DNA from 4 places in the Nonomuraea sp. NPDC050783 genome. Region 4 is predicted to be linked to each of the others. Evidence: riboswitches for the same ligand, from Rfam matches in the RefSeq annotation. Region 4 holds a riboswitch; each other region holds the start of a gene.
What was found. Region 4 has a riboswitch for cyclic di-AMP ahead of AB0H75_RS23345 (hypothetical protein). Riboswitches for the same ligand answer to the same signal wherever they lie in the genome.
Positions count from the first base shown of each region.

Region 1 (5,671 bases), on a different contig from region 4:
GCAGCCGCAGCGTGGCCAGGCCGTCGTCCACGATGACGACGCGGCCCGGCCAGGACGCCAGCCAGCGCAGCTGCACCTTGCCGGAGAAGGCGTCGCCGACGGCCTGGACCCGGCGGGGCATGCGCTCGCGCGGCTCGGCCAGCACCAGCCCGTCGGGCAGCACGAGGGAGCGCAGCTCCGCGCGGGTGGCCTTCAGCGGCCGCAGGCCCGCGCGCGGCACGACGGCCGTCTCGGGCCCGAGGAGCCCGGCGTGGTGGGCCTCGACGGCGCACAGCATCTGGAGCGGGGACTCCACCCAGGCCGACGCCCGTGCGACCACTCGTTGCCCTCCCAGCCGGGTGATGGGCCCTCCCAGTGGGGGTGATGGCCCGTTCATGACCCCGTTAAGTTACCCCTGCCGCTTTAAGGCGCTCGGAACGCGATGTGAACAATGGGAGGTATGAACTCGCTCATGCTCAACACCGACGGCGTGCAGATCCCGCAGCTCGGGTTCGGCGTCTGGCAGATTCCCGACGACGAGGCCGAGCAGGCCGTACGGATCGCGCTGGAGACCGGCTACCGGCACATCGACACCGCCGCCGCGTACGGCAACGAGGAGGGCGTGGGCCGCGCCGTGCGCGGCAGCGGGCTGCCGCGCGAGAAGGTGTTCGTGACCACCAAGCTGTGGAACGGCGACCACGGCCGCGCCGAGCAGGCGTTCGAGGAGAGCCTGTCCCGGCTCGGCCTCGACTACGTCGACCTCTTCCTCATCCACTGGCCGGTCCCGCGGCAGGACAAGTACGTGCAGGCGTGGAAGGCCCTGGAGAAGATCTACCGGGACGGCCGCGCCAGGGCGATCGGCGTGTCCAACTTCACCGTCCGGACCCTCACCCGGCTGACGGAGGAGACCGGCATCACCCCGGCGCTCAACCAGATCGAGCTCCACCCCTACCTGCAGCAGCGCGAGATGCGGGAGTTCCACGAGGCCAACGGCATCCTCACCGAGGCGTGGAGCCCGCTCGGGCAGGGCAAGGGCCTGCTGGGCGACCCGGCGCTGCGGGTGCTGTCGGAGAAGTACGGCAGGACGCCCGCCCAGATCGTGCTGCGCTGGCACCTGCAGCTCGGCAACGTCGTCATCCCCAAGTCCGCCACGCCGGCGCGGATCAAGGAGAACATCGACGTGTTCGACTTCATCCTCGACACCGAGGACATGGCCGCCATCGGGGCCCTCAACCAGGGCAAGCGCCTCGGACCCGACCCCGACACCTTCAACGCCGCCTGACCCGTCTACGATCTCGCCCTGTGCGAGATTTCACGTGGGGCATAGCGGCGACCGGCGGCATCGCGCGGACCGTGGGGGCGGCCATCGCGGCCGAGCCCGGCATGCGGGTGGCCGCCGTCGGCTCCCGCGACCTCGGGCGGGCCCAGGCCCTGGCCGCGACGCTGGGCGCGGAGTCGGCGTACGGCTCCTACGAGCAGCTGTGCGCCGACCCGGCCGTGGACGCGGTCTACGTCGCCACGCCCCACGCCCAGCACCTGCCGGTGGCCGCGGCCGCGATCGCGCACGGCAAGGCCGTGTTGTGCGAGAAGCCGCTCGCCGCCACCGTGGAGGACGCCGCGACGATGGTGCGCCTGGCGCGCGAGGCGGGCGTCTTCCTCATGGAGGCGATGTGGATGCGGTTCAACCCGCTCATCCGCAGGCTCGCCGCCGACGAGCGGTTCGGCGAGATCCGCTCGGTGCAGGCGTCGTTCGGCTTCTCGCTGCCCTACGACCCGGCGCACCGGCTGTGGGCGCCCGAGCTGGGCGGCGGCGCCCTGCTCGACCTCGGCATCTACCCGTTCGGGCTGGCCCAGCTCCTGCTCGGCCGGCCCGCCGAGCTGCGGGTGACCGGCTCCCTGGCGCCCAGTGGGGTGGACGCGGAGGCGGCCGGGGTGCTCGTGTATCCCGGGGGCGGGCACGCCCTGGTGGCGGCCTCGCTGCTGGCGCACTACCCCAACGACGCCCACGTGGTGGGCACCGGGCTGCGGGCGCACCTCCCGGCGCCGTTCTGGGCGCCGGAGCGGATCGTGCTGACCGGGCCGCCCGGCACGGAGGCGGAGGAGCACGTGCTCGACCCGGCCGACAACGGTTACGCCGGCGAGCTGCGCGAGGTCCGCGCGGCGGTGGCCGAGGGCAGGACCGAATCGGCGATCATGCCTCTTGACGAATCCCTTGCCATGATGGGGCTTCTGGCCGACGCGCGGCGGCAACTCGGCTAGCTGGACTTTTAGGGATTTGTAATCCCCTTGCCACATGTATTACCTTGTGGGGCATCTCAGGGCATACGTCCGGTTTGTCCGACTATGTCTGACCATCGCGAGTGACATCGCATCACAGGATCGTCCTGTGACCGCTGAATCCGCCCGTGCGCGGAACCGGGGACCCACGTCCTTGGGGTGAATCGGCATAGACATGCCGTAGGGCAGCTTCCACGCCCGAACCCGTCAGCTAACCCGGTAAGCGGCATGGAAGCAAGGAGTAAGCCCCTCGATGGCCAAGCACCGCATCACCGCTGCCCGAAAGATGAGCATCGCCCGCGCCGCGCTCGGCGCGACCGTCATCGCCGGCGCCTTCGGCGCGCACGCCTCCGCGAACGCCGACAGCGCCCCCGCTCCCGAGCAGCAGATCACCGGGCAGGCCCCAGCCGCCGACCACGCCGCCGACCACGCCGCGCCCCGGTCCCGCACGAACGACGAGACCCGCATCAGCGTCACCGCCGACCAGGTCCTGGCCCTGGCCCGCTCCCAGGTCGGCACCAGCGAGAACGACGCCGGCGGCGGCACCCCGTACCAGCAGTGGTACGCCGCCTCCCGGCGGGCCGCCGAGACCATCGCCCGCGACGGCGGCAGGCCCGCCGACTACCTCAACGCCCCCTGGTGCGCCATGTTCGTCTCCTGGGTCGGCGAGAAGACCGGCGCCCGCCCGCAGGTCGGCTGGGACGCCTACACCGTCACCTACGCCAAGTGGTTCGAGGCCAACGACCGCTTCGGGACCCTCGCCAAGCCCGGCGCCGTGGTGTTCTTCTCCTGGAGCGGCAGCAAGGACCTCGACGACATCAACCACGTCGGGTTCGTCGTCAAGGACAACAGGGACGGCACGATCTCCACGATCGAGGGCAACACCGGCAACGGCAAGGTGGAGGAGCGCGTCCGGCCGAAGTCGCAGGTCGTCGGCTACGGCTACCCGGAGTACGCCTCCTGAGCCTGGCTCCGGCCCGCCCCCTCAGGCGAAGAAGCGGGCCAGGGCCGCGGTGACCGCGGCCGGGTCGTTCTCCATCGGGATGTGCCCGGCGCGCGGGACGCGGACCAGCTCGGTCTCCGGCATCTCGGCGGCGAAGCGCTCGGCGTACCGCACCTCCTGGAAGGTGTCGTCCTCGCCCCACACCAGCAGCTTCGGCGTCCGGTCGGCCCGCAGGGCGGGCACCAGGTCGAGCGTGTAGCGGCTGTCGGCGGCGCCCGCCAGCGCCATCCAGGAGCGGCGGACCCGGGCCTCCCGCCAGGGGCTCAGGTAGTCGGCCAGCTCTTCCTCCGACGCCGGGCGGGCCAGCGCCGTGGTGACCGCCGCGCGGCGGGCCGCCAGCAGCTCCTCGGCCGTCACCGCGGCCACCGCCGCGGGGTCGCGGAAGCGGGCCACGCCCGGCACCGGCCAGGAGTCGTAGGTCACCGAGTTGACCAGCGCCAGCCGCCGCACCTTCGCCGTCCCGGCGGCCAGCAGGTGCTGCGCCACGGCGCCGCCGATGTCGTGGCCGGCTACGTCCAGCGGCCCGGCCGCGCCCAGCGCCGCGGCGAAGCGGGCCGCCCACTCCGCCAGCCGGGGCACCGCCGCCGTCTCCAGGGTCAGCTCCCCCTCGGAGCGGCCCAGCCCCGGCAGGTCCACCGCGACCGGCCGCAGCCCGGCCGCGGCCAGGCCGTCCAGCACGGGCCGCCAGACCCGGCTCCAGTACGTCCCGTGCAGCAGCAGCACCAGCGGCCCCTCGCCCGCCGTGAGGTAGCTCGCCCGCAACCCGTCGATCTCGATCGTCATCCGTTCAGCCATGCCATAACCATCGTGTTCTGGACGGTGGCCGGTCAAATACCAGTTAGGGTATGGCGGTATGACTCTGGCGCAGCTCCGGGCACTGATCGCGGTCGCCGAGCACGGCGGGTTCACCGCCGCCGCCGAGCACACCGGCATGTCCCAGCCCGCCGTCAGCCGCGCCGTCGCCGCCCTGGAGCGCGAGCTCGGCGCGGCCCTGCTCGTCCGCCACCGCGACGGCGTCGCGCTCACCGAGGCCGGCCGGCGCGCCGTCGAGCGCGCCCGCGAGGCGCTGCGCCACTTCGACCTCGTCCGCGCCGACGTGGCCGCCGCCGCCGGCGCGATCACCGGCGAGCTGCGCCTGGCCAGCCTGCCCACCGCCACCGGCACCCTCATCGCCCGCCTGCTGCGGGCCCTCACCGACCGCCACCCGCACATCCGCGTGCGGCTGCTGGAGGGCGTGGACGACGACATCCGCGAGTGGCTGCGGCGCGGCGGCGTCGAGGTGGGCGTCGTCACGCTGCCCGCCCCCGGGCTGGAGACCGTGCCGCTCAGCACGCACGACATGGTGGCCGCGCTGCCCGCCGGGCACCCGCTGGCCGCGCGGCCGGTGGTGCCCGTGGCCGCGCTGGCCGGGCACCCGTTCATCCTCACCACCGCGGGCTGCCGGCCGCTCATCACGGGCGCGGCGCGGGAGGCGGGCGCCGCGCTGGACATCGCCTTCGAGGCCAGCGGGGCAGGCGCGATCCTGGAGATGGTCTCCGCCGGGCTCGGCGTCAGCATCGTGCCCACGCTGGGCCTGCCCGCCGACCTCGGCACGGTGGTGACCCGGCCGCTGGAGCCCCGGACCACCCGGACGCTGGCGCTGGCGGTGACCTCGCGCGCCGCCTGCTCCCCCGCCGCCCGCGCCTTCCTCGACCAGGCCGCCGCCGTCGTCACCCCCGCCGCTTGAGCCCCAGCGAGGCCCGCGGGGATCGCGGCCGGTGACCGGCGGGAGCGGGCCCCTGGCGGCTACCGGCCCGGGTCCTGTTCCAGCAGGCGCAGGCTCTCGCGGGCCCACTCGGCGCGGGCCCGCGCGACGGCGATCTGGCCCGCGAACACGTGCGCCTTCAGCGCGGCGATGCGGTCGTGCTCGGCCGGCGGGCGGTTCTTCAGCCGCTCCCTGAGCAGGTCGGTGTCCTTGGCCAGCAGCGCCTCCCGGTGCGCCCGCCACTCGGCGGCGAGCTGCTCCTGCTCGGCGATGAACGCCTTGAGCACCGACGCCGCCCGGTCCGGCTCGATCATGTCGAAGAACAGGGCCTGCAGGAAGAACGCGTCGCGCGCCGGGGGCGGGGGGTGGGCGGTGCCGAGCCAGGTCCGCAGCTCCTCCAGCCCGCGCTCGGTGATCGAGTAGACGGTCCGCCTCAGCCTGGTGCCCCGGATCTCCTTCTGGCCCTCGATGAGCCCGGCCTCCTCCATCTGGCGCAGGGTCGGGTAGATCTGGCTCTGCGGCGCCGACCACACCCAGCGCGGGGCGGCCTCGAAGAAGCGGGTCAGCTCGTACCCGTTCATGGGGCGCGCCTCCAGGACGCCGAGCAGCGCGTGCTGAAGCGACATGCCCACCAGCATAGGGAGGCGCTGACTCGTTCCCCTGGAACA
Region 1 covers NZ_JBFAHK010000006.1:84,836-90,506, reverse strand. Annotated here, with positions in the region: gene AB0H75_RS17905 (hypothetical protein) at 1-319, opposite strand, end outside; gene AB0H75_RS17900 (aldo/keto reductase) at 440-1,261, shown strand; gene AB0H75_RS17895 (Gfo/Idh/MocA family protein) at 1,282-2,238, shown strand; cyclic di-AMP (ydaO/yuaA leader) riboswitch at 2,361-2,497, shown strand; gene AB0H75_RS17890 (CHAP domain-containing protein) at 2,510-3,220, shown strand; gene AB0H75_RS17885 (alpha/beta fold hydrolase) at 3,242-4,054, opposite strand; gene AB0H75_RS17880 (LysR family transcriptional regulator) at 4,113-4,985, shown strand; gene AB0H75_RS17875 (PadR family transcriptional regulator) at 5,045-5,629, opposite strand.
Region 1: another riboswitch for cyclic di-AMP. It lies ahead of AB0H75_RS17890 (CHAP domain-containing protein); the one in region 4 lies ahead of AB0H75_RS23345 (hypothetical protein).

Region 2 (5,671 bases), on a different contig from region 4:
CCGCTTCGCCCGCACCGAGGGCATCGTCCCGGCGCCGGAGCCCACCCACGCCCTGGCCGAGACGATCGCGGAGGCGTTGCGCTGCAAGGAGAGCGGGGAGGAGAAGGTGATCCTCACCGCGCTGTGCGGCCACGGCCACTTCGACCTGGCGGCCTACGACCGCCACCTGGACGGCCGGCTGGAGGACTTCACGCTGCCGCAGGAGCGCATCGACCGGGCGCTCACCGAGCTTCCGTCCTGACCTGGAGGACCGGGTGGCCGCCGGGCGGCCACCCGGTCTCTAGCGTGCGGTGGGGCGCTTGCCGTGGTTCGCCTTCTTCTTCTTGCGCGCCCTGCCCTTGCGTGCTCGCCTGGCCATGAGCCCGCCTCCCGTCGATGAGGTTCCCGGCATGATCTCCCACCGTCCCTCCGCCGCGCCGACCAGGCAAGCGGTCCGCCGGAACTAACATTCCTCCAACATATCCGTGTCATAATTTGGTGGAATCTGTTGGAAGGAGCAGGGGTGCTCGCACAGCAGCGTCAGCAGGCGATCCTGGAACGCGTACGCAGCAACGGTGGCGTCCGGGTGGCCGACCTCGTGCGCGAGCTCGGCGTCTCCGACATGACCATCCGCCGCGACCTGGAGGTGCTGGCCGAGCGCGGCCTGCTGGAGAAGGTGCACGGCGGCGCCACCGCCCTCGGCCCCGGCTCGACCGAGGAGCCGGGCTTCACCGCCAAGTCCGCCCGCCAGCAGCCGGAGAAGCAGGTCATCGCGCGCCGCGCCGCCCAGCTCGTCCGGCCGGGCACCGCCGTCGCGCTGTCGGCGGGCACCACCACGTGGGCGCTGGCCCACCATCTGATCGGCGTGCCCGAGCTCACGGTGATCACCAACTCGATCCCCGTCGCCGACGTCTTCCACCGCAACCCGCGCGCCGACCGCACGGTCGTGCTGACCGGCGGGGTCCGCACCCCCTCGGACGCCCTGGTGGGCCCGGTCGCCGTGGCCGCGATCCGCCGCCTGCACGTGGACACGCTCTTCCTCGGCGTCCACGGGATGAGCGTGCGGGCCGGCTTCACCACGCCCAACCTGCTGGAGTCCGAGACCGACAGGGAGCTGGTGACGGCGGCCAACCGCCTGGTGGTGCCCGCCGACCACACCAAGTGGAACACGGTCGGCATCAGCACCATCGCCGAGCTGAGCGAGGCGGACGTGGTCATCAGCGACGCCGGGCTGCCGCAGGAGGCACGTACGGAGCTGGCCGACAGGGCCGGCGAACTCATCATCGCGGAAGAGGGCACGCTGTGAAGCGCACCATCACCCACCTGGCCGACGGCCGGGAGCTCATCTACTTCGACCGTCGTGACGACGCCGACCGCGGCGCGGTGGACCGGCGCGAGCTGGGCCCCCGCCCGGTGGCGTCCGAGCTGCGCTACGACCCGCTGACGGAGGAGTGGGTCGCGATCGCCGGGCACCGGCAGACGCGGACGTTCCAGCCGACCGGCACGGCGGCGGAGTGCCCGTTGTGCCCGTCGTCGGGGGACCGGCTCACGGAGATCCCGGCCTCCGACTACGACGTGGTGGTGTTCGAGAACCGCTTCCCCTCTTTTTCCGGAAATTTTGCGACTTATGAGGATGTGGGTGGGCTGAGTGCGGTCCGGCCCGGCGCGGGCCGGTGCGAGGTCGTCTGCTTCACCCCCGACCACGACTCCAGCTTCTCCCGCCTGTCCGACGACGGGGTCGAGCTGGTCATGGAGGCATGGGCCGACCGCACCGCCGAGCTGTCCGGCATCGAGGGCGTGGAGCAGGTGTTCTGCTTCGAGAACCGGGGCTCGGAGATCGGCATCACGCTGGCGCACCCGCACGGGCAGATCTACGCCTACCCGTACGTCACCCCGCGCACCAGGCTCCAGCTCGGCGCCGCCGCCCGCCACCAGGGCCCGGGGAACCTGTTCGCCGACGTCCTGGCCGCCGAGCGGGCCGCCGGCACGCGGGTGGTGGCCGCCAACGAGCACTGGACGGCGTTCGTGCCGGCCGCCGCGCGCTGGCCGTTCGAGGTGCACGTGTACCCGCACCGGCAGGTGCCCGACCTGCCGGCGCTGACGGAGGCGGAGCGGGCCGCGTTCGCGCCGCTCTACACCTCGGTGCTGCGGGCCTTCGACGGGCTGTTCGGGGTCGTGATGCCGTACATCTCGGCCTGGCACCAGGCGCCCGTGCGGGAGGGGCGGGAGCTGGCGTACCTGCATCTGGAGCTGTTCAGCGTCAGGCGGGCGCCCGGGAAGCTGAAGTACCTGGCCGGATCGGAGTCGGCGATGGGCGCGTTCGTCAACGACGTGCTGCCGGAGGAGGCGGCCCGCATGCTCCGATCACAACTTGATCACTAATAGATTTCTACTTAAGGTCGCATGAATCGTGATCTACCACTAACATCCCGATATGCACCGGTGGTCACAACCGTTGCACGCCTAATCCCGGGCGCGTCGCCCGGGAGCCGGGGACCCACCGCACCTGGGGTGAATCCACTTCGGTGGTAGGGACGCACTCTCACGCCCGAACCCGTCAGCTAACCCGGCCGGCAGAGGGAGAGGAACCCGAGTACGTGGCGGCTTCGCCCCCCGCACCCCAGGCCATCGGCTCCGGCCTCGCCGCCACCGGCCTGATCGCCGCCCTGGTCGTCGGCACGGTCGCGGCCCTCCCGGCGGCCCCGGCGCGGGCCCAGGTGGCGGCGGTCGCGCCGAAACCCACCGCGCTGAAGCTCACCGCGCCGAAGCCCACCGAGGCCCAGCTCCGCGCCCAGCTCAAGCGGCTCAACACCAAGGTCGACAAGCTCATCGAGCAGTACAACCTCAAGCGCGTCGAGCTGGCCAAGGCGCAGGAGGCGGCCGGCGCGGCGAAGGAGCGCCTGGCCGCCGCCGACCGCACGCTGGCCACGACCGAGCAGCGCGTCGCCGAACTCGCCCGGCTGCGCTACCAGAACGGCAACCCGCCGGTGCCCGGCTTCATGCTGGACGGCGCCAGCGCGGCAGTCCTCGACCAGCTCACCGCCGAGCAGCAGGCGCTGGTGCAGAACGTGGCCAAGGCCCGCGACGAGAAGAAGAAGGCCGCCGCCGAGGCCGAGGCGCTGACGGACAAGATCCGCGACGACGCGGCGGACGTGGCGGAGCAGCGCGACGAGGCCGAGGACGTCATCGACGACATCAAGGAGAAGCTGGCGGACCTCGTCCCGTACGCCGGCGGCCGCACGTCCAACGGCACCTGGGCCCCCGAGCTGCCGGCCGGCGCGGACAACATCACCCCGCGCACCCGCCTGATGCGCGAGCAGGTACGCAAGAACTTCGCGCTGCCGTTCTCGGTGGGCTGCTTCCGCTCCGGCGCCGGCGGCGAGCACCCGCTCGGCCGCGCCTGCGACTTCATGATGAGCACCGGCGGCAGCATGCCCACCGCCGCCAACGCCGCCCTGGGCGACCGCCTCGCCGCCTGGGCCCTGCAGAACAAGGACAAACTCGGCGTCAAGTACGTGATCTGGAAGCAGCGCATCAACTCGGGCTCCGGCTGGCGCCCGATGTCCGACCGCGGCAGCATCACCGAGAACCACTACGACCACGTGCACATCTCGATGAACTGAGACCAGGGCCAGGGAGGCCAGGGTCAGGGAGGTCAGGGTCAGGGAGGTCAGGGTCAGAACCGCCGGGGAGCCCGCGGGACGAGCAGCCCCCGGTTGAACGCCTCGCTGACGGCGGCGGCCCGGTCGCCCACGCCGAGCTTGGCGTAGATGTTCAGAAGGTGGCTCTTGACCGTGGCCTCGGTGATGAACAGCCGGGCGGCCGCCTCGCGGTTGGTGTTCCCGGCCGCCACGAGCTCCAGGACCTCCAGCTCCCGCCGGCTGAGCAGGTGCGGCGGGGGTGTCCTGACCCGGTTCATCAGCCGTGCCGCCACCGAGGGGGACAACACGCTCTCGCCCCTGGCGGCGGCCCGCGCGCCTCGCAGCAGCTCCTCCCGGGGGGAGTCCTTGAGCAGGTAGCCGGTCGCGCCCGCCTCGATCGCCGGGAGGACGTGGGTGTCGGTGTCGTAGGTGGTCAGCACCAGCACGCGCGCGGTGACGCCGCACCTGGCCAGCTCGTGGATCGCGGTCAGCCCGTCCATGCCCGGCATGCGCAGGTCCATCAGGATCACGTCGGGGCTGAGCTCCTGGGCGAGCCGTACGGCCGTGGCGCCGTCCGCGGCCTCGCCCAGCACCTCGAACCCGGGCGCGGAGGCGAACATGCTGCTCAGCCCGTCCCTGACGACGGGATGGTCGTCCGCGATCACCAACCGGATCGGGGTTCCGGCCGCCGGCTCGGCCGCGTGATCGGTCATGCGTGGCTCCCTGCCGGCAGCGTGGGGACGCGGGCCGAGATCCCGGTGCCGGCGCCGGGCTCGGACTCGATCTGTAAGGTCCCGGACAGCCCTTCGACGCGCTGCCGCATGATGGCCAGGCCGAATCCGCCGCCGCGGGACGGCGGCCGCGACCCGCCGTCCGTGGCCGTACCGGCTCCGAGACCCTCCGGATCGAAGCCCCTGCCGTCGTCGCGCACGTCCAGTGCCACCTCGTGCTCCAGGTAGGACAGCGTCAGCCCGACCCTGGTCGCGTGCGCGTGCTTGGCCACGTTGGCCAGCGCCTCCTGCGCCGTGCGCAGCAGCGCGAACTCGGCCTCCGGTGCCATCGGCCGCGCCGTGCCGGTCGTCGTGACCCGGACGGCGAGCCCGTGCAGCTTCGACCACCGGCCGGCGACGTCGGCGAGCGCGTCGCCCAGGCGGGCGCCCTCCAGCGGCTCGGGCCGCAGCGCGTCGACCGAGCGCCGGGCCTCGGCCAGGCTCTCCCTGGCCAGGCCCTTGACGGCGTCGAAGGGCCGGCGCCACAGCGCCGGGACCTCGTGCATCTGCTCGGCCGCCTGGAGCTGCGCGATGATCCCGGTCAGCCCCTGCGCCAGGGTGTCGTGGATCTCGCGGGCCATCCGCTGGCGCTCGTCGAGCACCCCCGCCTCCCGGGCCTGGGCGAGCAGCTGGGCGTGCAGGCCGGCGTTCTCGGCGAGCGTCGCCTCCAGGAGGCGATTCGTCCGGCTCAGCTCCTCAAGGGTCTGCTCGCGCCGATCCTCCTCCTTCTCGGCGAGCCGCAGGACCCAGGCGCAGCCGCACATCATGGCGATGTTGAAGGCGACGACGGTCACGTAGAGCGTCAGGCCGAGCCCGGTCGTCGTGTCCACGCTGGAGGCCTGTGCGCCACCGGCCAGGACCGCCGTGGCGGCCACGCCCAGCAAGCGCCACGGCCAGCGCAGGACCGTGAAGGAGTAGATGTAGGCGGCGGGGGTGAAGAGCCCGAACACGGGATGACGGATCACCAGGACCGCGGTGATCGCGAGCAGCCCCGCGACGAACACCCCCATGATCCGTGGCCGGTCCCGCAGGCCGGGGCGCAGGGTGAACATGCCGAGCATCCACGCGGCGGCCAGCCCGCACAGGCCGAGGTCGATGAGCAGGGAGCCGCCCGCCCAGCCCTCCGCGATCATCAGGACCGCCACGAGGAGCGCCAGCAGCGCGTACGGCACCACGTTGACCAGAAGGAACGGCGGCTGCCGTGCGATCTTCCCGCTCAAGACTCCCACTCCCCGCGGAGATTCTATTCCCAGCGGAACCAGCGGACCGCGGCGAACGCGC
Region 2 covers NZ_JBFAHK010000046.1:13,461-19,131, reverse strand. Annotated here, with positions in the region: gene AB0H75_RS49135 (TrpB-like pyridoxal phosphate-dependent enzyme) at 1-241, shown strand, start outside; gene AB0H75_RS49130 (DeoR/GlpR family DNA-binding transcription regulator) at 503-1,285, shown strand; gene galT (galactose-1-phosphate uridylyltransferase) at 1,282-2,361, shown strand; cyclic di-AMP (ydaO/yuaA leader) riboswitch at 2,430-2,569, shown strand; gene AB0H75_RS49120 (coiled-coil domain-containing protein) at 2,577-3,602, shown strand; gene AB0H75_RS49115 (response regulator) at 3,656-4,333, opposite strand; gene AB0H75_RS49110 (sensor histidine kinase) at 4,330-5,610, opposite strand; gene AB0H75_RS49105 (ABC transporter permease) at 5,634-5,671, opposite strand, start outside.
Region 2: another riboswitch for cyclic di-AMP. It lies ahead of AB0H75_RS49120 (coiled-coil domain-containing protein); the one in region 4 lies ahead of AB0H75_RS23345 (hypothetical protein).

Region 3 (5,671 bases), on a different contig from region 4:
CCGCGAAAGCCGCAGGTCCGGGCAATTCGCTGGGCAGGCGTCCGGCTCGCACCTCATCGGCCAGCTCGGCGGCGGCGACCCGTACGGGCAGTCCCGAGTCGCGGTAGCCGACGTAGTCGGCGAACCCCTCGTAGAGCCAGACCGGCAGCCGGTCGGTGCCGGCGGCGACGTGGGTGAGCTCGTGGGCGAGCACGACGTCCCTGCCGGTGGGGTTGAGCCGGGCGAAGACCTCGGGGACGACGATCACCCGGTCGCCGTCGGCCAGGGCGGCCAGGCCGTCGATCGGGCCCGTACCGGCCAGCCGGGCCGCCTCGGCGGCGGAGCGCGGGACGACGATCAGCGGACGCACCGGCCCGCCGAGGACGTCGGCGACCCGGAGGGCGGCGGTGTCGGCCCGGCGCGCCAGCTCGCCGAGCGTGGCGGGCGGCGTCCCGTGCCCGACGACCACGGCCCGCGCTCCCCTGACGGTGACGGACTCCCCCGGCCAGAGGCCGCGCGCTCCGGGGACCGGCGAGGAGGGGCCGGTGAGAGGGGCGTCCGCGGCCGGGGCGAGGGCGGTGGCGAGGAGCAGGAGGGCGGTCACCGCACCCCGTCGGCTCACCTGCTCGGACACGATGCCCGATAGTAGTAGTCGCGCCGGGCGAAGACAGAGGCGAAGACAGAGGGGACGAAGACAAAGGGGACGAAGACGGGCGGCCCCGCCACGGTCCCTTCCGGGGCCGTGGCGGGGCCGCTGTCACGCGCCGGGACGGGCCGCGCCCACGAACGACGACCTGCGCCATCCGCTCAGCTTGTCGATGCGTACCCGCTCGCCCGTCCTGGGCGAGTGGATCATCTTGCCCTTGCCGACGTACATGCCGACGTGGCCGAGACCGCTGAAGAACATCAGGTCACCCGGCTTGAGCCTCTTCCAGGAGACCTTCGTCCTGATACGGGCGAACTGGCTGCTCGCCACGCGCGGGAGCCTCACCCCGGCCTTCTTCCAGGCGTACTGGACGAGTCCGGAGCAGTCGAACGAGCCGGGCCCGGTGCCGCCGTAGCGGTACGGGTCACCGATCTGCTTCTTGGCCACGGCGACGGCCTTGAAGGCCCTCGCTTTCTGCCGAGCGGCCCTGGCGGTCCTCGCCGACCTCACCTTGGCCTTCGCCGACCTGGCGGCGGTGCCGGCCCTGGCCACGGAGGTCGTGGTGGCGGTGGTGGTGGTGACGGTGGAGGCCGCGGCCGAGCCGCTCGTCGTCGCCGCCTGAGCCGCTGGGGCATGGAGGATCGTCCCTCCGGCCGTCACGGTCATCGTGAGCGCCGCGCCACTCAGGGCAAGGCGGGACAGACGGGGGTTCTGCGGGGAGGTAGACAGGATTTCTCCTTGGAGCTTCCACGAACGCCTACCGGGTTAGCTGACGGATTCGGGCCTGGAAGTAGCCCTACGGCGCGATACGCGCCGATTCACCCCTGATCCCGGGGACGGGATCGGTGGTTCCCCGGCTCCGTGCTCCTGGCTGCACGGATTCGGCAGGTCGCCGCCCGTTGAGGTTGTTCGCATGGGGACGTACGGGCGCGACCGGCGGATTGGTATCTGGCACACATCGGGGGGACCGATGGAGGTTCGCGGCGACATGGCGTGCCGTCGCGACGCCAGAAGTTACGCCGAAAGGTCACGGATCGGCAAAGGGAACGGCAGGTTGTAAAGATCAGAAAGGAAGTCCAGTCAGGATCGAAACCCCTGCTGGAACACCAGACGCTGTTACCCGAATGTGACCCTGCTCACAATTCGCGGCACAGCCCGGTGTAAGGTCCCATTCGTCACTTTTGTCACACCTTTCTCGCCTTCATCCGGAACCCCGTCGCCGCGAGGGCGCCGGCGGCGAGCCGGTCACGCTCGATGCGCCACAGCTCCTCGACGACCTTGGTGTGACCGTTCACGACCTTTCCGCCGATATATCGGGTTATGTACGGTTCACGGCGCAGGCTGACCACCTCGAACCGCTCGCCGAGCGCCGTCAGCATGTCCGCCGCCGGATGATGGTCGTGGTGCGCCGCGCGCCACCGCCCAGCCGGATCGCCACCCTCCCGCGGGAAGTCCGCCACGCCGGCGGCGGCCAGCAACGATCCGGCATCGTAGAACCAGGCGGCGGTGGCCGCGTCCGCCCAGTCCCACGCGAACTCGTCCACCAGCAACGTCCCGCCCGGTATCAGCAGGTCGTACGCGTGGTCGAGTGCCGCGCCGAGCGGGTGCATGTGGTGCAGCGAGAGCGACATGACGATCACTTCGTACGATCCGCCGTCGTAGAAGGGCGCGCCGTCGCGGACGGTCAGGTCGGCACGCAGGGCGGGCACCCCGGCCGCGCGGGCCGCCGCCACGGCCTCCGCCGCGCTGTCGATCGCGGTGACCTCGTGGCCGCGCCGGATGAGTGCCGCGGCCAGCTCGCCACGCCCGCAACCGGCGTCCAGGACGCGTTGCGGGCCCGGCGGCAGCTCCTCGTCGAGCCATGCCTGCTGGTGGTTGTCCAGGTTCTCCATGCGTCGAGCATGCGGGTTCGCTCCCATGCGCACCACTGCGGGTCTGGCATGGAACCCATAAGCTGGGCGCATGGTTGATCTGTGGTCGTTGCGGGTTCTGGTGGAGGTCGGCAGGCTCGGCTCGTTCTCGGCGGCGGCCGAGGAGCTGTCCATGACGCAGCCGGCCGTGTCCCGGCAGATCGCCACGCTGGAGCGGCGTGCGGGGGTGCGGCTGTTCGAGCGGCTGCCGCGCGGCGTCCGGGCGACCGACGCCGGACGGGCGGCGCTGGAGCAGGCCGGGGAGGTGCTGCGCGGGGTGCGGCTGTTCGAGACCCGGATGCGGGCCTTCGCGACGGCCGAGGCGGGACGGGTGCGGGTGTCGGCGTTCCCGAGCGCGGTGACGACGTACCTGCCGGAGCGCTTCCGCGCGTTCACCGCCAGGCATCCCGGGGTGGAGCTGTCGCTGACCGTGCGCTCCGGCGAGCACGACCCGTGCGAGGCCGTGCTGGAAGGCACCGCCGACCTCGCACTGCTCACCTCCTGGGACATGGCGGACACCCCGGGCGTCACCCTGACCCCGCTGCACGAGGACGAGCTCCTGGTCGCCCTGCCGGCCGCGCACCCGCTGGCGTCGGCGGGCGGGCGGGTGCGGCTGCGGGAGCTGGCCGGGGAGCCCTGGATCGACGGCACGCATCCCGACTGCCTCGGGCCGCTCGCCCCGCTGGCGGCGGCGCTGGGCGGGCCGCCGCGCATCAGCCACGTCTGCGACGACTGGAACGGCCGGCAAGGGCTGGTGGCGGCCGGGGTGGGGGTCATGCTCTATCCGTCGATCGCGGGATACGGCGCCGCGCGGTCCGACATCCGGCTCCTGCGCCCCGTGCCGGCCCTCCCCCGCCGCACCGTCCTCGCCGCCACCCTCCCCCCGACCGACCGCCCCCCGGCCGTCTCCACCTTCCTCACCACCCTGCGCTCCGCCTGACAGTGCTTTGCCGGCTCGTTGGGGCGGGCGCCGAAAGCAGTGCCTTACTGGTCAGGGGCCGGGAGGAGCACTCGGCGGGCGGGGCGGCCGAGCATTCGGGCGGGGCCGTGCTCGACCAGACGGCCGTCGTGGATGACCGCGACCCGGTCCGCGATCCGCGCGACCAAGGGGAGGTCGTGGCTGATGACGATCAGGGTCACGTCGAGGTCGGTGAGCAGGTCGAGTACCTCGGCCTGCGTGACGGGGTCGAGGCCGGAGGTGATCTCGTCGCAGACCAGTACGTCGGGGCGGGCGAGAAGGGCGCGTGCCAGGGCGGCGCGCTGGAGTTCGCCGCCGGAGAGCGCGTGGGGGCGTCGTCGGGCGGCGTCGCGGTTCAGGCCGAGCGCGGCGAGGGTCTCGGCGGCCTCTTCGCGGGCGGTGGGCGCGGGCAGGGCACGCAGGCGTACGGCGGTTCTGGCGACCTGGTCCACGACGGCGCGGTGGGGGTCGAACGAGGCCAGGGCGTTCTGGAAGACGTACTGGATGCGGGTCAGGTCGGTGCGGTCGCGCCGCTGAGGCAGGGGGCGGCCGGCCAGGCGGATGGCGCCGCCGGACCAAGGGCGCAGGCCGGCGACGCAGCGGGCGAGCGTCGTCTTTCCGCTGCCTGAGCGGCCGACGACCGCCAGGCGTTCGCCGCGGGTGACGTCAAGTGTCACCTCGCGCAGGATCCCGGCGCCGAGGTCTTCGATCTCCAGGAGAACATCCGGTTCCGCGCGGGGCTCCGGCTCGCGGGGTTGCGCGGTGACCAGGGCCTTGGCGTACTCGGTGCGCGGGGAGTCCAGGACCGCGGGCCCGAACTCGACGACGCGGCCGTCCTTGAGCACGACGACCTGGTCGGCCAGTTCTCGTACCAGTTCGAGGTCGTGGCTGAGCAGCACGACGGCGATGCCGAGCCCGGACAGTTCGGCGGCGACCTCGGCCCGGGTGACCGCGTCCTGGCCGGTGGTGGGTTCGTCGGCGACGATGACAGAAGGGTCGGCCAGCAGGGCGTGGGCCAGGACGAGTCGCTGTTGCTGCCCGCCGGACAACTGGTGCGGGAAACGGCGGAGGAAGTCCCGGTCGCCAGGAAGGCGCGCCTTGCGCAGGGCCTCGTGCACGGCGGTGCCGTGGCGCGCCGCGATCTGGCGGAGCACGGTCCCGATGCGCAACACCGGATTGAGCGCGGTCGCGGGGTGTTGCGGGATGAATCCGACGGTTCCGGGCGGCGGAGGCTGAACGCTGTCGATGTGGCGTCCGGCCACGGTGACGCGGCCGGTGACGCGGGCGCCGGGCGGGTACTCGCCGAGCAGGGCGAGCGCCGTGGTGGTCTTGCCACTGCCGGAGGCGCCGACCAGGGCCAGCGTGCTCGCGGCGGGCAGGGTGAAGCTGACTCCGTCCACCAGGGTCCGTCCGGGCACGGTGACCGTCAGATCGTCAACGTGGAGCATGACGGGCTCTCTTCAGTACGCGGTCCACCGTGAGGTTCAGCCCCACGGCGAGCATGACGATCATCAGGGAGGGGGCGAGTACGGCCCACGGGTTGAGGAAGAGCCCGCCCCGGTTGCGGTCGACCATCACCGCCCAGTCGTCCGCGTCCGGCGCCACTCCTACGCCGAGGAAACTCGCGGCGGCGATGAGGTAGAGCGAGCCGGTCAGCCTGCTGCCCGCGTCGGTGGCGAGCACGCGAGCCATGGACCGGGCGACGAACCCGACGTTGATCCGCCACCAGCCCTCGCCCTGCAACCGCATGGCCTCCACGGCCGGGCGGCTGCCGGCCTCCAGGGCGCAGGCGCGTACCAGGCGGGCGATGTCGGGCAGGTGGACCAGCATGACGGTCCAGACGAGCACGCCTTCGGGGGCCAGGGCCGCCACCACCAGGAGGAGCAGCAGGGAGGGCACCGCCATGAGCACGTCGAGCGGCCGCATCAGGGCCTCGTCGAGCATCCTGGGCGCACTCGCCGCGGCCAGACCCCACAGAGTGCCCAGCAGGTACGCGCCCGCGGTGGCCAGCAGGGCGGTCAGGACCAGGGTCCGCCCGCCCACGAGCACCTGGTGCCAGACGTCGCGCCCGGCGAAGTCGGTGCCGAGCAGGCCCACGTCGGCGAAGGAGGCGGAACGTACGAGCTCGTACGGGATCAGCGGCCCCGCGACGGCCACGATCAGCGGCACGGCGAGCAG
Region 3 covers NZ_JBFAHK010000003.1:491,353-497,023, forward strand. Annotated here, with positions in the region: gene AB0H75_RS10395 (hypothetical protein) at 1-613, opposite strand, end outside; gene AB0H75_RS10400 (C40 family peptidase) at 737-1,072, opposite strand; gene AB0H75_RS10405 (hypothetical protein) at 1,083-1,247, shown strand; cyclic di-AMP (ydaO/yuaA leader) riboswitch at 1,365-1,522, opposite strand; gene AB0H75_RS10410 (class I SAM-dependent methyltransferase) at 1,810-2,517, opposite strand; gene AB0H75_RS10415 (LysR family transcriptional regulator) at 2,588-3,475, shown strand; gene AB0H75_RS10420 (ABC transporter ATP-binding protein) at 3,520-4,941, opposite strand; gene AB0H75_RS10425 (ABC transporter permease) at 4,928-5,671, opposite strand, start outside.
Region 3: another riboswitch for cyclic di-AMP. It lies ahead of AB0H75_RS10400 (C40 family peptidase); the one in region 4 lies ahead of AB0H75_RS23345 (hypothetical protein).

Region 4 (5,671 bases):
TCTTCAGCAGCTCCGGATAGATCTGCGTGTGCCCGGCCTGCCAGACGTGGTTGAGCGACAGCTCGAACTTCTTCGCCAGGTCGTAGCCGCTCGCGGGCCCCACGGCCGAGAGCAGCCCCAGGAGCGCGATCCGCAGGGACATGGTTTCAGCATAGCGAAGACTTGACATGTAAGCTCTTACATATCAGTCTTCACATGTGAATAATGACACGAAGACGGAGCCGGGTGTCGCGGTCCTGGTGGCCGCGCTGGGCGGCATGTTCCTGGCGATGCTCGACCAGACGATCGTCGGCACCGCGCTGCCGCGCATCGTCGCCGAGCTGGGCGGCGGCGAGCTGTACACCTGGGTCGTCACCGCCTACCTGCTCACCTCGACGGTGACTGTGCCGCTCTACGGCCGGCTGTCCGACCAGCACGGCAGGAAACCCCTGCTGCTGATCGGGATGGTGGTGTTCGTCGTGGGCTCGGCCCTGTGCGGCGTGGCCCAGGACATGGTGCAGCTCATCGCCTTCCGGGCGTTGCAGGGGCTGGGCGCGGGCGCGTTGCTGCCGCTGTCGCTCGCGCTGGTGATGGAGATGTTCCCGCCGGGCAGCCCGCGGGGTGCCCGCACCCAGGGCGCGCTCGGCGGCGTGATGGGGCTGACGTACCTGGCGGGGCCGTTCCTCGGCGGCCTGTTCACCGACCACGCGAGCTGGCGCTGGGCCTTCTACGTCAACGTGCCGCTCGGCGCGCTGGTGATCGCGGTCGTCGCGCTGCGCCTGCCGCGCCGGGCGGGCACCGGCGGCGGCGGGCGCCCCGACTACGCGGGCATCGCGGTCTTCACGGTGGCCATCACCGCGCTGCTGCTGGGGCTGACGGAGAAGGGGCTGGACGGCCACACGTGGGTGGACCTGCCCGTGGCGGGGCCGATCCTGCTGGCGCTGGCGGCACTGGTGGTGTTCGTGGTGGTGGAGCGGCGGGCGGCCAACCCGATCATGCCGATGCACCTGTTCGGCGTGCGTACGTACACGCTGGTCAACGTGACCTCGTTCTGCACGGCCTTCTGCATGTACGCCGGCGTCGTCTTCCTGCCGCGCTACTTCCAGGAGGCGCTGGGCGCCGACGCGACCGAGTCGGGCCTGCGGATCTACCCGATGATGCTGGCCATGGTCGCGGGCAGCGCCATCATGGGCTCGCTCATGTCCAGGACCAGGGTCTACAAGCCGTGGCTGGTGGCCGCCCCGTTCCTGCTCGTGGCCGGCACGCTGCTGTGCCTCGGCCTCACCGCGCACACCGGCGGCCTGGCGCTGGCGGTGTGGATGGCGCTGATCGGGCTGGGCATGGGGCCGATGTTGTCGGGGCTGACCGTGGCCGTCCAGCAGTCGGTACCGCCCGCCTACATCGGCACGGCCTCGGCCAACCTCACCTTCTTCCGCCAGATCGGCGGCTCGGTGGCGCTGGCCGTCGGCGGCACCCTCTACACCTCGACGCTGGCCGAGCAGGCGCCGCTGCACGGCCTGCCCGCCGCGCACGCCGCCGCCTCGGCCGCGGTCATCCCGTCGCTGGGCGTGGCGGGCGCGCTGGTCGCCCTCGTGGCGCTGATCGCCATGCCCGGCAGGCGGCTGGAGGTGCCGGCCGTTCAGCAGAGCAAGGTTGAGGCCAGTTTCGCGTCGTAAGGAGCATCGTGCGAAGCTGTGAGGGTCCCCAACATCATGGAGGTCCTCAATGGCGGAGTCATCGGAGCCGGAAGTCAGCGAAACACCCGAGGACGAGATGAAGCGCAAGTTCCGCGAGGCGCTGGAGCGCAAGCGCAACCAGCATGCGGGCGGGGGCGCGGGCGGTAAGGGCGGCGACCCGTCGAAGATCCACGGGACGCACGGTCCGGCCGCGAACAAGCGATCCTTCAGGCGCAAGAGCGGCGGCTGAGATCCGGACGACGCAGGGGGCGCGGATATTCCGCGCCCCCTCTTTCTTTGCCTAGGGGATAGGTAGATCTTTTGTCCTATTCATGACGATTCGTTTGCGTTCGTCCGTTATGGGTGGTTAAGTGTGGGCCATTGACCAGCCGAATCCCGCACCAGCCGGGAACCGGGGACCCACCTTGTTGGGGTGAATCCGGCACTGCGCCGGTAGGGCAGCTCCTCGTCCGAACCCGTCAGCTAACCCGGTAGGCGTGATGGAGAGGAACACCCACATGTCTCACCGCGTCACACCTCCAGACGCCGGCTCCCACCGGGCCGCCATCTCCGCCGTCGGCGTCGTGCCGGCCGCTCGCTGAGCAGCCTGTCAACCAGGCTTTTCCCGCGCTTCGCGCAGCCCCCTGTGTCAGGTGTCCTCCCTGGCTGCGCCCTTCTCCCCTGAAGTTCCGCTGAAGCGCGTCCCTGTCCCCTCACGAAGGACCTCACTGCTCCATGTCTGCTCGCTCCGGCCTGCGTTCCTTCGCCTTGCTCACGGCCTGTTCGCTCGGCGCGCTCACCGCCTGCTCCCTCGGCGCCGCCGCCCACGCCGACACCGACGAGAAGATCCTGCTCAAGGGCTCGACCACGGCCTCCTACTTCTGGGACGACGCCTCCGGCCGGGCCGGTGACACGGGACTGCCGGCCAGCGGCAAGCCCATGCAGAAGGGCCTGGCCGCCAGCCCGAGCTGGCCCCTCATGACCGAGGGCTACGTGCTCTACAAGGGCAAGAAGGCGCCGTTCTTCGTCGGCGACCGCGGCCCCGGCGTCCCCTCCAGCCGCGGCGTCATGCTGGATCTGGACGCCAAGACCTTCGCCGAGCTGACCGGCGGCACGTTCAACTCCAGCACGCTCGGCGTGGACGGCGTCGGCGGTCAGGGCCACATCAAGGTCCAGTACGTCATCACCAAGTGGGGCCCCGGCGTCGGCAAGAAGAACTACCCGGTCGCCTTCTCCACCGGCGCCTGGGCGGTACGCGACAACGACCCGGCCGAGCCCCCGAAGGTCCTGGCCGAGGCGAGCGAGCCGGCACAGCGGCCCGCGGCCGCCACGAAGCCCGAGCGGCCCGCCGAGGAGCCCGCCACGGAAGCCGAGAAGCCGGCCACCGGGTCCGCCACGGGGTCCGCCACCGGGTCCGCCGAGCGGCCCGCCGCCGAGGCCGAGCGGACCGCCGAGGCGGCCGCGGGCTCCGGCAGGGCCGTCGCCCCCGCCCCTGCCTCCGCCCCCGCCTCCGCCCCCGCCGGGCAGGAGGAGTCCACCGGGCGCCCGGTCGAGGCCGCCTCCGTGGGTCAGGCCGAGGAGAACGGCGGCGTGGGCCGCACCCTGCTGTCGGGCGTGCTCGCCCTGGCCGGCGGGGGCCTGGTGCTGGGCATCGACCGCCTCAGACGGCTGGCCAAGCGCTGACGCGGCCTGCGGCGGAGCTTTACGTCACCGCACCAGAATGACATTCTAGTGCGGTGACCACGCACGTAACCGCCAACGGCATCGACATCGCCTACGAGAGCTTCGGCTCGCCGGAAGGCCGGCCGCTGCTCCTCATCATGGGCCTCGGCGCCCAGCTCATCCACTGGGACGAGGAGTTCTGCGAGCTCCTGGCCGAGCAGGGGCACCACGTCGTCCGGTTCGACAACCGCGACGCCGGCCTGTCCACCCACCTCGACCAGGCGGGCCTGCCCGCGCACGGGGCGGCGCCGCCGTACCTGCTGGACGACATGGCCGACGACACCGCCGGCCTCATGGACGCCCTCGGCTGGCCGCGGGCCCACGTGGTGGGCGCCTCGATGGGCGGGATGATCGCCCAGGCCCTGGCCATCCGCCATCCGGCGCGCGTGCTGACCCTGACCTCCATCATGTCCACCCCGAGCCCCGAGATCGCCCCGCCGACCGCCGAGGCGGCCGCGATCCTCATGGCCAGGCCGGCCGCGGACCGCGAGGGCGTGCTGGCGCAGGCGGTGCGGACCTGGTCCGTCATCGGCTCGCCCGGCTACGAGCTGGACCGCGAGCGCGTCACCACGCTCGCCGGGCTGGCCTACGACCGCTGCTTCGACCCCGCGGGCACCGGCCGCCAGCTCGCCGCCATCATGGCCTCGGGCAGCCGCGTCGAGGCACTCGGCCGGGTGAGCGTGCCCGCGCTGGTCCTGCACGGCGAGGCCGACCAGCTCGTCCCCGTGGCCGGCGGCCGGGCCACGGCCGCGGCCATTCCCGGCGCCCGGCTGGTGACGTACCCCGGCATGGGACACGACCTGCCGCGCGCGCTCTGGCCCGAGATCGTCGGCGAGATCACCAAGCTCACGAGCGGCGCCTGAGCCCGGGCGCGCGGCGGCCCGCGCCCCGGACCGGGCGCGGGCCACGGCATGCCCGGGCAGGGCGGACAAGGGTGCGAGTCACGAAAAACTCTCGCGGCAGCGGAGGATCTCCGCCACATTCCGTTCAGCCCACTCGGCCACCACCGACAGCGGCCCGTGCAGCGAGTGCCCCAGCTCGGTCAGCGTGTACTCCACGCGCGGCGGCACCTCGGCGAACACCTTCCGCGTCACCAGCCCGTCCTGCTCCATCGCCCGCAGGGTCTGGGTGAGCACCTTCGGCGTGACGCCCCCGATGCGCGTGCGGAGCTGCGTGAAGCGCATCGGCCCGCCCCGGAGGCTGAGCAGCACCAGTGTCGACCACTTGTCACCGATCCTGTCCAGGACCACTCGTGTGGGGCAATCAGGGTCGAAGACATCACCGGTATCCATAAGGTACTTATAGCACGATGAAGTAACCAGTATCCGATGGATACTCTTGGCGGCATGAAGATCCTCGTCTTTGGCGCGACCGGCATGATCGGCCGGCGCGTCGTAGCAGAGCTCACCGACCGCGGGCACGAGGTGACCGGCGTCAGCCGCTCGGGCGGCCCGGTCAAGGGCGACGTCCGCGACACCGCCACCCTGGCCAAGGGGCACGACGCCGTGGTCTCGGCCATCGCCCCGCCCCGCGACGGCACCGAGCCGGAAGGCCCGTTCATGGAGGCCAGCCGCGCTCTCGTCGAGGGCGCGCGCGAGGCCGGCGTGCGCCGCCTGATCGTCGTCGGCGGCGCCGGCAGCCTCAAGGTGGCCCCGGGCGTGGACCTGGTCGACACGCCCGAGTTCCCGGACGTCTACAAGAAGGAGGCCCTGGCCGGCCGCTCGGTCCTCGGCTTCTTCCGGCAGGTGGACGACCTCGACTGGACCTACATCTCGCCGGCCGCCGAGATCGCGCCCGGCGAGCGCACCGGCGTCTACCGCATCGGACAGGAGGACCTGCTCGCCGACTCCCAGGGCCGCAGCTTCATCTCGGCCGAGGACTACGCCGTGGCCGTCGCCGACGAGCTGGAGCGCGGCACCCATCCGCGCACGCGGATCACCGTCGCCTACTGATCCGTCGCCTACTGATCCGTCGCCTACTGATCCGTCGCCTACTGATCCGCCGCCTGCGGATCGGCGTCCGGGGGCTCGTCCGGGAGGAGCGCCTTCTCGTCGGGCTTGTGCACGAGCACGTTGTCCACGTACGACTTCACGGCCGTGGCCAGGCCCACGTCGGCGCCCGCCTGCTCGGACAGGTACCAGCGGTGGTCGAGTATCTCGTGGAAGAGCTGCGCGGGCTCCAGCTTCCCGCGCAGCTCCGCCGGGATCGCGTCCACCGTCGGGGTGAACACCTCGGCCAGCCACCGGTGCGCCACGATGGCCTCGTCCTCGTGCCGCAGGCCCTTGGCCACCCGG
Region 4 covers NZ_JBFAHK010000008.1:153,906-159,576, reverse strand. Annotated here, with positions in the region: gene AB0H75_RS23360 (PadR family transcriptional regulator) at 1-142, opposite strand, end outside; gene AB0H75_RS23355 (MDR family MFS transporter) at 198-1,655, shown strand; gene AB0H75_RS23350 (DUF5302 domain-containing protein) at 1,705-1,905, shown strand; cyclic di-AMP (ydaO/yuaA leader) riboswitch at 2,033-2,168, shown strand; gene AB0H75_RS23345 (hypothetical protein) at 2,391-3,338, shown strand; gene AB0H75_RS23340 (alpha/beta fold hydrolase) at 3,392-4,240, shown strand; gene AB0H75_RS23335 (winged helix-turn-helix transcriptional regulator) at 4,319-4,669, opposite strand; gene AB0H75_RS23330 (NAD(P)-dependent oxidoreductase) at 4,724-5,329, shown strand; gene AB0H75_RS23325 (DUF4032 domain-containing protein) at 5,368-5,671, opposite strand, start outside.